2 regions of the Vibrio sp. 811 genome follow, and region 1 is predicted to be linked to the other one. Evidence: riboswitches for the same ligand, from Rfam matches in the RefSeq annotation. Region 1 holds a riboswitch; the other holds the start of a gene.

Region 1 (6,021 bases):
CTAGGCACACGTCATCTTTGTAGAACACAGCTGATTGACCTGGAGTTACAGCAATTTGTGGCTCGTCAAAGATCACTTTAATGTTTTCATCATCGATAGGGATGATTGTACAAGGAATATCTTCCTGACGGTAACGAGTTTTCACTGTGCACTTCATAACATCGCGAATTGGCTCACGATCTACCCAGTGAAGTTGTGATGCAAGTAGACCTTCTGATTTCAACATTGGATGATCTTTACCTTGAACGGCAATCAAAACGTTACGCTCTAGATCTTTCTCACCAACGAACCATGGGTCTTCGTTACCACCGCCGCCTTTACGGCCACCGATGTGTAGACCTTTACGCTGACCAAGCGTGTGGTACATCAGGCCTTGATGTTGACCAATCAGTTCGCCTTCAGGTGTTTCGATGTTGCCTGGTTGAGCTGGAAGGTAGCGACCTAGAAATTCTGTAAACTTGCGCTCGCCGATGAAACAAATACCCGTAGAGTCTTTCTTCTTCGCCGTGATTAGATCTTGCTCTTCCGCAATGCGGCGTACTTCTGGCTTCTCTAGGTCACCAACAGGGAATAGGCTACGTGCGATTTGCTCGTTGCTTAATGTGTACAGGAAGTAGCTTTGATCTTTGTTGCCATCGAGACCACGTAGCATTTGTGGTTTTTCACCGTTTTCAGGGAAAGAACGACGCACGTAGTGACCCATTGCAATGTAATCCGCATCAAGCACTTCATCAGCGAATTCTAGGAACGCTTTGAACTTGATTTCTTTGTTACAAAGAATGTCTGGGTTTGGTGTACGACCTGCTTTGTATTCTGCAAGGAAGTACTCAAATACGTTATCCCAGTATTCGGCAGCAAAGTTGATAGTGTGTAGGTGGATGCCTAGCTTGTCACATACTGCCTGAGCGTCAGCAAGATCTTCTGCCGCTGTACAATATTCTTCGTTGTCATCTTCTTCCCAGTTCTTCATGAAAAGGCCTTCTACTTGGTAGCCTTGCTGCTTTAGAAGATACGCGGAAACAGATGAATCAACGCCGCCGGACATACCGACGATGACTTTCTTTTGGCTGTTATCAGACATTACTAAACACCACTTAAATAAACGGGATGCAGATTCTATCAGAATCCACAGACCGGTGACAGATCCGAGATCGAAATCACAATTCGTTTCGCTGGATTTTTCTTCAACAAAGATTCGAACGAGTAATTTCGCAAGTATAGAAGAGGTATATATGGCATAGTTGGCCAAAATCCAAGAGGAAACATCAAATGACAGAAGAAAACCAATTTATGCAAGAAAGTGAGTTGATTGAAATTGTTGAAAATCAGCTCGAAGATGGTAACCCGCTTAAAGTAAAAGAAACCCTTATGCGTTTAATGATGACTGGCACACCACGTGAAGATGCGGTTGCGATGATGGCATGTGCGATGTCAATTGAGATTTTTGATGTAATGAAGAATGAGGGTGAGTTCAACCTAAAGCGTTATAGCGAGCACCTTGAGCAACTACCAGATCTCAGCTTTATGGAAGGTGAATAAGCCACCTAAAAGAAAAAAGTAGTCAGCAAACGTTTGCTATAATCGCTTTTATTGCTGCTTTATTATTAGCGGTATAGAATCCGCTCTCCTTTTCATCCCCTTACTCAGACTGACAATATGAAATTTCCTGGACAACGCAAATCGAAGCACTATTTTCCTGTTCATGCTCGTGACCCGCTGGTGAGCCAAGCACAAGAAAGCAAGAAGATGACGCGCACTCACATCATTGGTATTGACCAAACCTTGGTTGATATTGAAGCAAAAGTTACAACGGATGTGATTGAAAAGTACGGTCTGAGTAAAGGTCACTCTCTGGTTATCGATGACGAAAGAGCAGAAGAGTTATACCAGCAACTGAAAGAAGAGAACTTGATTACCAATGAGTATGCGGGCGGTACAATTGGTAACACGCTACATAACTACTCCGTGCTAGCGGATGACCGCTCCACACTACTTGGAGTGATGAGCCAGGATATTAAGATTGGCAGCTACGGTTACCGTTATCTTTGTAATACATCAAGCCGCATGGACTTGAACTACCTACAAGGTGTAGATGGTGCAATTGGCCGTTGTTTTGCTCTTATCACAGAAGACGGTGAACGTACTTTTGCTATCAGCGAAGGGCAAATGAACCAACTCCATCCTGATAGCATTCCAGAGAAAATCTTTAAAAATGCATCAGCACTTGTACTGACGTCATATCTAGTACGTTGCAAAGACGGCGACCCAATGCCGGAAGCAACAATGAAAGCAATTGAGTACGCGAAAAAGAATGATGTGCCTGTTGTTCTGACTTTAGGCACAAAGTTTGTTATTCAAGATGACCCTAAATATTGGCAAGAATTCATTCGAGATAACGTTTCAGTCGTTGCGATGAATGAAGATGAAGCAGAAGCACTGACGGGGGAATCTGATCCACTTGCTGCGTCTGATAAAACATTGGAGTGGGCTGATCTAGTATTGTGCACGGCGGGTCCTGTAGGTCTATTTATGGCTGGGTATACGGAGGATAGCGCGAAGCGCGAAACTTCTTTGCCATTACTTCCAGGGTCAATTGCTGAATTTAATCGTTATGAATTCAGTCGTCCGGCGAAAAAAGACTCATGCGAGACGCCAATAAAAGTGTACTCGCATATCTCGCCATATATGGGTGGTCCAGAAAAAATTAAGAATACAAATGGCGCAGGTGATGCTGCGTTATCTGCTGTTCTTCATGATATGGCAGCAAATAAATACCATAAAGAAAATGTGCCTAATTCAAGCAAGCACAGTAACGAGTATTTAACTTACTCTTCTTTTTCTCAAGTCTGCAAATACGCAAACCGTGCGAGCTACGAAGTTCTCGTGCAACATTCACCACGATTGTCGCGCGGACTTCCTGAGCGAGAAGATAGCCTAGAAGAAGCATACTGGGAACGTTAATACGAAGCGGTTTAATTAACTATTCTGTAACTAAAGTAAAAGGCGCATTAAGAAATGTGCCTTTTTTATTTGTAATGGTTTAAATAAAAAAGGCTCCCTATGGGAGCCTTTTAAAAATAGCACGGATCTAGATTAGGAACTCATCCAGAGATTTACCTGCATCAAGTTGCTCTTGAATCGCCGAAGGTGTACGACCTTGGCCAGTCCAAGTTTTCTCATTACCGTTTGAATCTGTGTATTTGTATTTAGCAGGGCGAGGTGCGCGCTTCGCTTTGCCTTTCGTCTTAGTTTCGCCAGATAGCGCAGTAATAAGTGCTTCCACGTCAATACCGTCTTGAGCGATTTTCTCAGCAATCTCTGCAAGCTTAGCTTCTTGCTCTGCTTGTGCTGCGCGTTCTGCTTCTTCTGCTTCACGACGCTCATCTACGACAGTAGTGAGTTTATCTAGAGCTTCTTCCAATTGTTCTAGAGTCAGCTCACGAGAAAATGCACGAAGGCTACGGATATTTAGAAGGGTTTTAGTCAGCTCTGACATAACGATTCCTATTAAAAGGTTAATGTGTTGGGCACTTTTTATCGTTACGATTAAATAATGCCAATCTATAAATAAACAAAGAGTCCTTATATTTAACTTTATCTTTTCCTTATGTGCAAATGCTAAATCAAGATTTTGTTTAAATTTGACTATTTTTTAAAGCAATTAATATTATTACACTCGAAATAAATCATTATTAGATGAGAACTAAAATCAACAATCATTATTGTATAGAGAGAGCGACAGCTTGGTTTTTTATAAAAAAATTTGAGTTATTACTTAAAAATATGAAGCATCCATCTTTAATGGTGTGTCATATATCCTTAATTTATTGATATAAGATAAACCATGATATTTCTAAGGTAGTAATAATGTTTCATAAATAACATGATTGATGTGATTTCAGTTGCACAAAACTTATGGAAGTAGGCAAGGTTTATAAATTATCTCAGTCATTATTTATTTGTTTAATTTAGTTTGATGTGTTGCATTGACTCTCATCATAAGTACAATGGCTGCCACCTGATGCAATATTGCAGACAATTTGTTGTTAATTTGTACAGTTAGTGGTTAATTGTTTGTTGTTGCCGTAGAGGCGCGGTCTCGAAGAGTAGCTATTATTGGGGTGATGCCAATGAATAATAGTGGAAGGCGAAGATTGCCGAAGTAAGTAACTCATCAAAGTTACTTGCTGGGGTTGTATCTGAAAGGAACAACACTGCCATAGTATATATTCACATTAAACTATGGAGCGCTACTGTAGGGTTGGGTGGAGTGTTCGCTTCCCTGTCGCTAAGTTCAACATGAGCACGTATCGTATGCTACGTGACTTGTCTGCAGTAGATCTCTAGCCAAACTTTGGTTTTTGAAGATCATGAATTTAATAGATTTTTCTAGTTCTCCTGTTTCATTATTGCCACCTATTGTCGCTTTGACTTTGGCGATTTTGACTCGACGTGTATTAGTTTCCTTGGGTGTAGGTATCGTGCTAGGTGCGGTGCTACTTAATAGCTGGTCTATCAGCGACACCGCAGGTTACGTCAGTTCTCAAGTTTCTTCTGTCTTTATTGAAGATGGCGGAATTAACACTTGGAACATGAGCATTGTTGGTTTCCTAATCTTATTAGGTATGACAACAGCTTTATTAACGCTTTCTGGCGGTACTCGTGCTTTTGCTGAATGGGCACAATCTCGAGTGAAGAGTAAACGCGGCTCCAAACTTCTTGCCGCCTTTTTAGGCGTATTCATTTTTGTCGATGATTACTTTAATAGCCTTGCTGTTGGTGCGATCTCTCGCCCAGTAACCGATCGCTTTTATGTGTCTCGCGCTAAGCTTGCGTACATTCTAGACTCAACCGCTGCTCCAATGTGTGTAATTATGCCTGCTTCTAGCTGGGGTGCTTACATTATTACTATTATTGGCGGGATCTTAGTCTCACATGGGATCACAGAGTATTCGGCTCTTGGCGCATATGTTCGTCTTATCCCAATGAACTTCTACGCCGTTTTCGCGCTGCTAATGGTGTTCGCTGTTGCGTGGTTTGGTCTTGATATTGGTAAAATGCGTGAGCATGAGATCTCTGCATCGCAAGGTCGTGGCTTTGATAAAGACAAAGAAAATGACTCGCAAGAAGCGCATGACCTAAATGAAGAGCTAGATATCCGTGAAAGTGAAAAGGGTAAAGTGTCAGATTTGATACTTCCTATCGTGACGCTGATTATCGCGACTATCGCTTCAATGCTTTACACGGGTGGCCAAGCATTGGCTGCTGATGGTAAGGAGTTTGCGCTTCTTGGTGCTTTTGAAAATACAGATGTAGGTACATCACTAATCTACGGTAGCTTGCTTGGCTTAGCAGTTGCACTGTTTACTGTTGTGAAGCAAGGTCTACCAATGGCTGAGATCGCACGTACACTTTGGATTGGTGCTAAGTCTATGTTTGGTGCGATTCTAATCTTAGTATTTGCCTGGACCATTGGCTCTGTTATCGGTGATATGAAGACTGGTACTTACCTTTCGACAATGGCGCAGGGAAATATCAACCCTCATTGGCTCCCAGTTATCTTATTCTTGTTGTCTGGCCTGATGGCGTTCTCAACAGGTACTTCATGGGGTACGTTCGGCATCATGCTTCCAATCGCCGGAGACATGGCTGGTGCAACAGACGTAGCGCTAATGCTACCGATGTTGAGTGCGGTTTTAGCTGGTGCGGTATTCGGTGACCATTGTTCACCAATCTCAGATACGACTATCTTGTCATCGACGGGTGCACGTTGTAACCACATTGATCACGTATCAACACAGCTACCTTATGCATTATCAGTCGCGCTTGTTTCATGCGTCGGCTTTATTGCCCTTGGTATGACTGCTTCAATTGCGTTCTCGTTCATTGCAGCGTCGATAACATTCGTTATCGTTTGCGCTATTTTGTCATGGCTTTCAAAGTCTAAAATAGCGTCTTGCCAGAGTGCGTAAGTTGTTTTGAATAGATTCGTTACAGAGGGAAGCTCCGCTAATTTAGCGG
Region 2 (6,021 bases), on a different contig from region 1:
TGATGTACATGATATCGGGAAAAATATCGTTGGCGTTGTATTGCAGTGCAATAACTACGAAATTATCGATCTTGGTGTCATGGTTCCTTGCGAAAAGATCTTAAAAGTAGCGCAAGAAGAGAACGTCGATATTATTGGTTTATCAGGGTTGATCACACCTTCATTAGACGAAATGGTGCATGTTGCAAAAGAGATGGAGCGTCTCGACTTTAACTTACCTCTTCTCATCGGTGGCGCAACAACGTCAAAAGCCCATACAGCAGTTAAGATTGAGCAAAATTACAAGCATCCAGTGGTTTACGTGAACAACGCCTCACGTGCAGTGGGCGTATGTACTTCTCTTCTGTCAGATGAACGTCGCCCTGAATTTGTTGAAAAACTTGAAGCTGATTACGAACGAGTACGTGATCAACATAATCGAAAGAAACCGAGAACCAAACCAGTGACATTAGAAGCGGCTCGAGCGAATAAAGTTGCTATCGATTGGGAAGCTTACACCCCTCCAGTGCCTGTTAAGCCTGGCATTCATATCTTCGATGATTTTGATGTGGCTATATTACGTCAATACATCGATTGGACACCATTCTTTATGACTTGGTCACTTGTGGGTAAGTATCCAACAATTTTCCAACATGAAGAAGTTGGTGAAGAAGCAAAACGTTTATTCGAAGATGCCAACGAGATACTTGATCGAGTTGAGCGAGAAGGTCTGTTAAAAGCGCGTGGAATGTGTGGCTTATTCCCTGCTGCTAGCGTGGGGGACGACATTGAAGTTTATGCTGATGAAACTCGTACCGACGTTGTGAAAGTATTACGTAACTTGCGACAACAGACCGAGAAACCAAAAGGATTCAACTATTGTTTATCCGACTACATCGCACCTAAAGAGTCGGGTAAGCATGATTGGATAGGGGCATTTGCTGTCACTGGTGGTATTGGTGAACGAGAGCTTGCTGATGAATACAAAGCACAGGGAGATGATTACAACGCAATTATGATTCAAGCGGTGGCGGATCGCCTAGCCGAAGCGTTTGCTGAGTATTTGCATGAGCGTGTCCGTAAAGAAATTTGGGGTTATGCTGCGGATGAAGATTTATCTAACGATGATCTCATTCGTGAAAAATACCAAGGTATTCGCCCTGCACCAGGTTATCCAGCGTGCCCTGAGCATACTGAAAAAGGACCGCTTTGGGAGCTACTTAATGTGGAAGAGAATATTGGCATGACTCTAACCTCCAGCTATGCAATGTATCCGGGCGCGTCAGTCTCTGGTTGGTATTTCTCTCATCCTGACTCACGTTACTTTGCGATCGCACAGATCCAAGAAGATCAGCTAGAGAGTTACGCCGATCGTAAGGGGTGGGATAGGATCGAGGCTGAAAAATGGTTAGGGCCAAACATTAACGGTTAAATTGATGTTTACCTCGTCCAAATGTAACAACTAATGAAACAACAAAGGGCTGCAGATACGCAGCTCTTTGTTTTATTGAGTTGAACTTACTTCTCAAACAACTCGGTGTGGAGTTTTTGTATGGCTTGTTTCGATACCGATTCATGGAGCAAGAAGCATAAGTTGTGAGGGCTAGCGCCATAACAAATCATGCGTAGGTTAAAGTCTTCTAGCGTGCCAAAAACCTGTTTCGCGTAGCCTTTACTCTCACTCATGTTGTTACCAATGAGAGCAACGAGGCATAGGTCATGTTCAACTTCTACCTTACATAGCTCTTCTAACTCTTCTCGTACAGCTTGCGGCAGCTGCGGCGCGCCGCCGGATGTATCGGTTTGATCAAGTGTTAACGATACACTGATTTCAGATGTTGTGATCAAATCGACAGATATCTTATGCTTTGCAAGGATCTCAAAAACCTTCGCTAAGAATCCGTATGCGTGGAACATATTGGCGCTGCGTAGCGTTACCATGGTTTGGTTACAACGCAAAGCTAGCGCACGGAATAACGGTGAGCTTTCGACTTGGTGGCGAATCCAAGTTCCCCCTTTTTCAGGCTCTTTCGATGACCCTACAAATACCGGAATGTCGTGGCGTAATGCGGGTACTAGCGTAGAAGGGTGAAGGATTTTAGCGCCAAAGTTAGCCATTTCTGAAGCTTCACTAAAGCTGATCTCGGGAATTGGTGAGGCTTTTGGTGCAATTCGCGGGTCTGTTGTGTAGATACCCGGAACATCAGTCCAGATTTCTAGCCCTGCCGCTTTAACGCTCTCAGCAATTAAGGCGGCGCTGTAATCGCTGCCCCCTCGACCTAATGTTGTTGTATTACCGGCTTCGTCAGATCCTATGAAGCCTTGAGTAACAACAACGGATTGTTGGCAAAGTGGTACGAGTTTATCTTGCGCAAGCGTCGAAATTGCTTCAATGTTTGGCTCCGCGCGACCAAAGTTGTCATCAGTACGCAGCACATCGCGGATATCAAAGCGCACAGCTTGAATGCCTCGCTCACACATTAACTGAGTTAGAATATGCGTCGACATGAGTTCGCCACATGCGACTAAATGATCGGTTAACTTCGCACTAGCTTGGATAGATGCAGCCTCGGCCAGGCTGGTTACGGTATCTAATATGCCATACACCTCGGCAGCAGTTTTCGTGCTGTCTTCGAGCTGAGTTAAAATGGCGTCATGAATGTTGGCCAGATTTTGCAGCAGCTCAGTACGGTGCGTTTGATCCTGAACACCGTTGGCGAGTTCTACCAATAGGTTGGTGACGCCAGAGCAAGCGCTGCTCACGACCAGGCGAGTATTTGGATTGTTTTCGATAATGGTGGCGCAACGACTCATTGCCTCAAAGTTGGCAACACTGGTTCCACCGAATTTAGCTACGTTAAATGCGCTCACTGCGTTCTCCCACGACTTCCTAAAAAATTGTACATCCAATGTTTAGTGAGAAAAGGAACAGAGCAAAAAGAGAGGTATTTAGAATGCTATTTGAAAAATTTACCCTCAGAAGCCCTTCATCAGACTGCGCTGATGACAGTTGATGGGATTCAGCCCAATTCAACCGACAAGTCAAATCCTGCAACTTTGACTTACCTCGGCACTACTCCCCCTCAATGATTGGTGTTGGAATTGCGGTTCCACAAATCATCTACCTGGGTAGCGCTCCTCTTCTACATAAAGCTCAAACATTGAACGGTTTTGAGGCCTTAATGTCAATCAATATTTCAACCTTTATGGTGTTTTTTATTAACGATTTTGTGACACTGGTTTGACCTCTATACTTACGGCTAATTGCTGATAGAGGAAAAATCTATTAGGGTGAAGAACCCTACACCTGAGCCATGTTATTGAATAGAACTTTTAGAATGCTCAGGATAAAAGATAATCAAGGAGCTGACATGTCGATCCAAAGCTTTATTCCACCTCACCGTATTTTAATGGGACCTGGTCCTTCTGATATTTATCCTCAAGTGTTACAAGCACTAAGCCGTCCTACTGTAGGTCACCTTGACCCTCTGTTTATCGGTATGATGGATGAGCTCAAGCAGCTATTGAAGTATGCCTTTCAAACTGACAATGAATTCACTATTGCGGTTTCAGCGCCAGGTAGTGCAGGGATGGAAACCTGCTTTGTAAACTTGATCGAGAAAGGCGACAAAGTGATCGTCTGCCGTAACGGTGTATTTGGTGAACGCATGCGCGAAAATGTCGTCCGTGCTGGTGGCGAAGTTGTTATCGTCGATGATGAGTGGGGGACGCCTGTTTCCATTGATAAAGTCGAGCAAGCACTCGAACAGCACCCAGATACAAAAATTCTTGCTTTTGTGCATGCGGAAACCTCAACTGGTGCAGTCAGTGATGCTCAAGCATTGGGTAAGCTGGCGAAACAGCATAATGCATTATCTATTGTTGATGCGGTGACATCGCTTGGTGGTGTGCCGTTAAAAGTGGATGAATGGCAACTGGATGCGGTTTACTCTGGTAGTCAAAAATGTTTGTCATGTGTACCTGGACTCTCACCAGTGACGTTTTCTCCTGCCGCGATTGAAAAGATTCAAGCAAGAACAACACCAGTACAGAGTTGGTTCCTCGATCAGAGTTTAGTTTTGGGGTATTGGAGTGGAGAAGGCAAGCGTAGTTACCATCATACGGCGCCAGTTAATAGCTTGTATGCGCTTCATGAAGCTTTATTGATACTGAAAAATGAAGGATTAGAAAACGCTTGGGCTCGTCACCAACTGATGCATGAAAAACTCAAAAATGGCTTACAAAAGTTAGGCTTTGAATTTGTTGTGGACGAAGCCCATCGGTTGCCACAATTAAATGCGATTTACGTGCCTGAAGGAATTGATGAAGCAAAAGTTCGTGCTCACTTGCTAGAAACCTATAACCTAGAAATTGGTGCAGGCCTTGGGGCATTAGCTGGTAAAGCGTGGCGTATTGGCTTAATGGGTTACGGCGCTCGATCTGAAAACGTTGCGCTGTGCTTAAAAGCGTTAGAAGAGTCACTCACTGAATAAAATCATACAGCAATGAGATAAAGAAAAGCGAAGGTCATCCCTTCGCTTTTTGGTATTTATTACTCAGCTCCTGAAGTGGGGGCTGGTGAGGCAGAGATTGCTTGAGAAGGTGGTTGGTAATTGACGTCACTGAAATCAATCTTCGGGAACAAAAACTGCGCTTCAGCTCTAATTTGCTCCGCTTTACTTGAGTCATCTAAGCCTTGGTAGGCCAAAATCAAATTATTATAAAATGCAGGGCGAGGCTTATCTTTGATGATTTTTAGCGACCAATCGATATAAGGCTTGATCAAGGTTGCGTCTTGTTGGTACAGCCCAAGGTTTAAAAAAGTGCTATAGACATCCCAATCAAACCTGTCTTTCCAAACTACAGGGTTACTGACTTGATTCAGAATATCAGGGTTAGTTGGTCTAGTGGTCTCAAACTTCGTCAATACATAATTCGTATGTAATGCGCTTACCATGTAAAACGTAAACGCAACGGGAAGTACCAAACTAAAAACACGCAGCAAGCTTTTGGTCACATTACTAAAGCCGACTTGTCGATAACGAGAGACGCGCTGATCGACCCAGTACAGTAGGATAACGAAGATCAACCAATGCACGAGAGAGTGGTAGAAAGGGTATTCCAGTTGTGAGTGCAATACGATAGGTATAAACAAGGCCAGCAACGCAAGACGAGTTCCGCGTTTGGCTTGATAGATTCGATACAGTACTAGTGCCATCGCTAAGAAGATGCCGAGTATTGGCAGCAAGCCACCTTCTACTCCCCAGTAAAGTAGCTCATTATGCGGATGATCCATGGCTGGCAAACCAGCTGGGTAATTCTCATTTAAGGCATGTTGACGAGCCGTATACAGCATGTACTCAGATTCAAACTTGCCATATCCATAACCAGTAAAAGGCTTTTCAATCACCATGTCTAATGTTTGTGGAAAAGTATACGCTCGAGGAGACTCCATATTTACTTTTTCTGCGGCTAACCCACCTCCATCAGGAAAGGCAAGATGCATGACAACGACTGAGAGTAAGAGCCCACTTACAAGTGACACAACCCAGCGGATAAAGCGCCCTTTGGTTGCAAAGCGGTACATGTATGGAATGACCAACAACACGGCGATGACCGAGGCTAACCAACCAGTGCGTGAAGCCAACGCCACAATTAGTGGTAAAGTTAAAACTGGTACGGCATAGAGAAGGTAAACATCGCTTAACTTACGATCGTATTTGTAGGGCTGACGTGCAAGTAAATAGCTGGCAATCACCAACCCTGTCGCAAGAAAGCTGGCCATTACATTGGGCTGTTGGAAAATACCATAAGGACGATTGGCCACCGTGTCGTAACCAAACGGATTGCCTGGTTTGAGATACAGATATTGTGTCAAACCAAAAATGGCTTCGATAACAACCGCAAGGACAATGAACCATAATAGGCGTTGGCGATGTTTATTACTGAAATGAAATTGTTGTAAGACAATAAAGAACAGGACACCACACCACAGGCCAATGAGCTTATTGGCTGCCAAACTGCTATTCGCATTTGGGTACA

Evidence for each region. Region 1 has a riboswitch for lysine ahead of tet(35) (tetracycline efflux Na+/H+ antiporter family transporter Tet(35)). Riboswitches for the same ligand answer to the same signal wherever they lie in the genome.
Region 2: linked by a shared signal. The riboswitch ahead of lysC (lysine-sensitive aspartokinase 3) and the one ahead of tet(35) (tetracycline efflux Na+/H+ antiporter family transporter Tet(35)) in region 1 are both predicted to bind lysine.

What each region holds. Positions count from the first base shown of each region.
Region 1 covers NZ_JAWOUB010000002.1:484,652-490,672, reverse strand. The annotation lists gene mnmA (tRNA 2-thiouridine(34) synthase MnmA) at 1-1,081, opposite strand, end outside; gene R7Q46_RS06010 (hypothetical protein) at 1,270-1,539, shown strand; gene R7Q46_RS06005 (inosine/guanosine kinase) at 1,657-2,961, shown strand; gene R7Q46_RS06000 (H-NS family nucleoid-associated regulatory protein) at 3,089-3,496, opposite strand; lysine riboswitch at 4,079-4,261, shown strand; gene tet(35) (tetracycline efflux Na+/H+ antiporter family transporter Tet(35)) at 4,371-5,972, shown strand.
Region 2 covers NZ_JAWOUB010000017.1:89,458-95,478, reverse strand. The annotation lists gene metH (methionine synthase) at 1-1,411, shown strand, start outside; gene lysC (lysine-sensitive aspartokinase 3) at 1,498-2,850, opposite strand; lysine riboswitch at 2,952-3,130, opposite strand; gene R7Q46_RS20095 (pyridoxal-phosphate-dependent aminotransferase family protein) at 3,351-4,472, shown strand; gene R7Q46_RS20090 (PglL family O-oligosaccharyltransferase) at 4,532-6,021, opposite strand, start outside.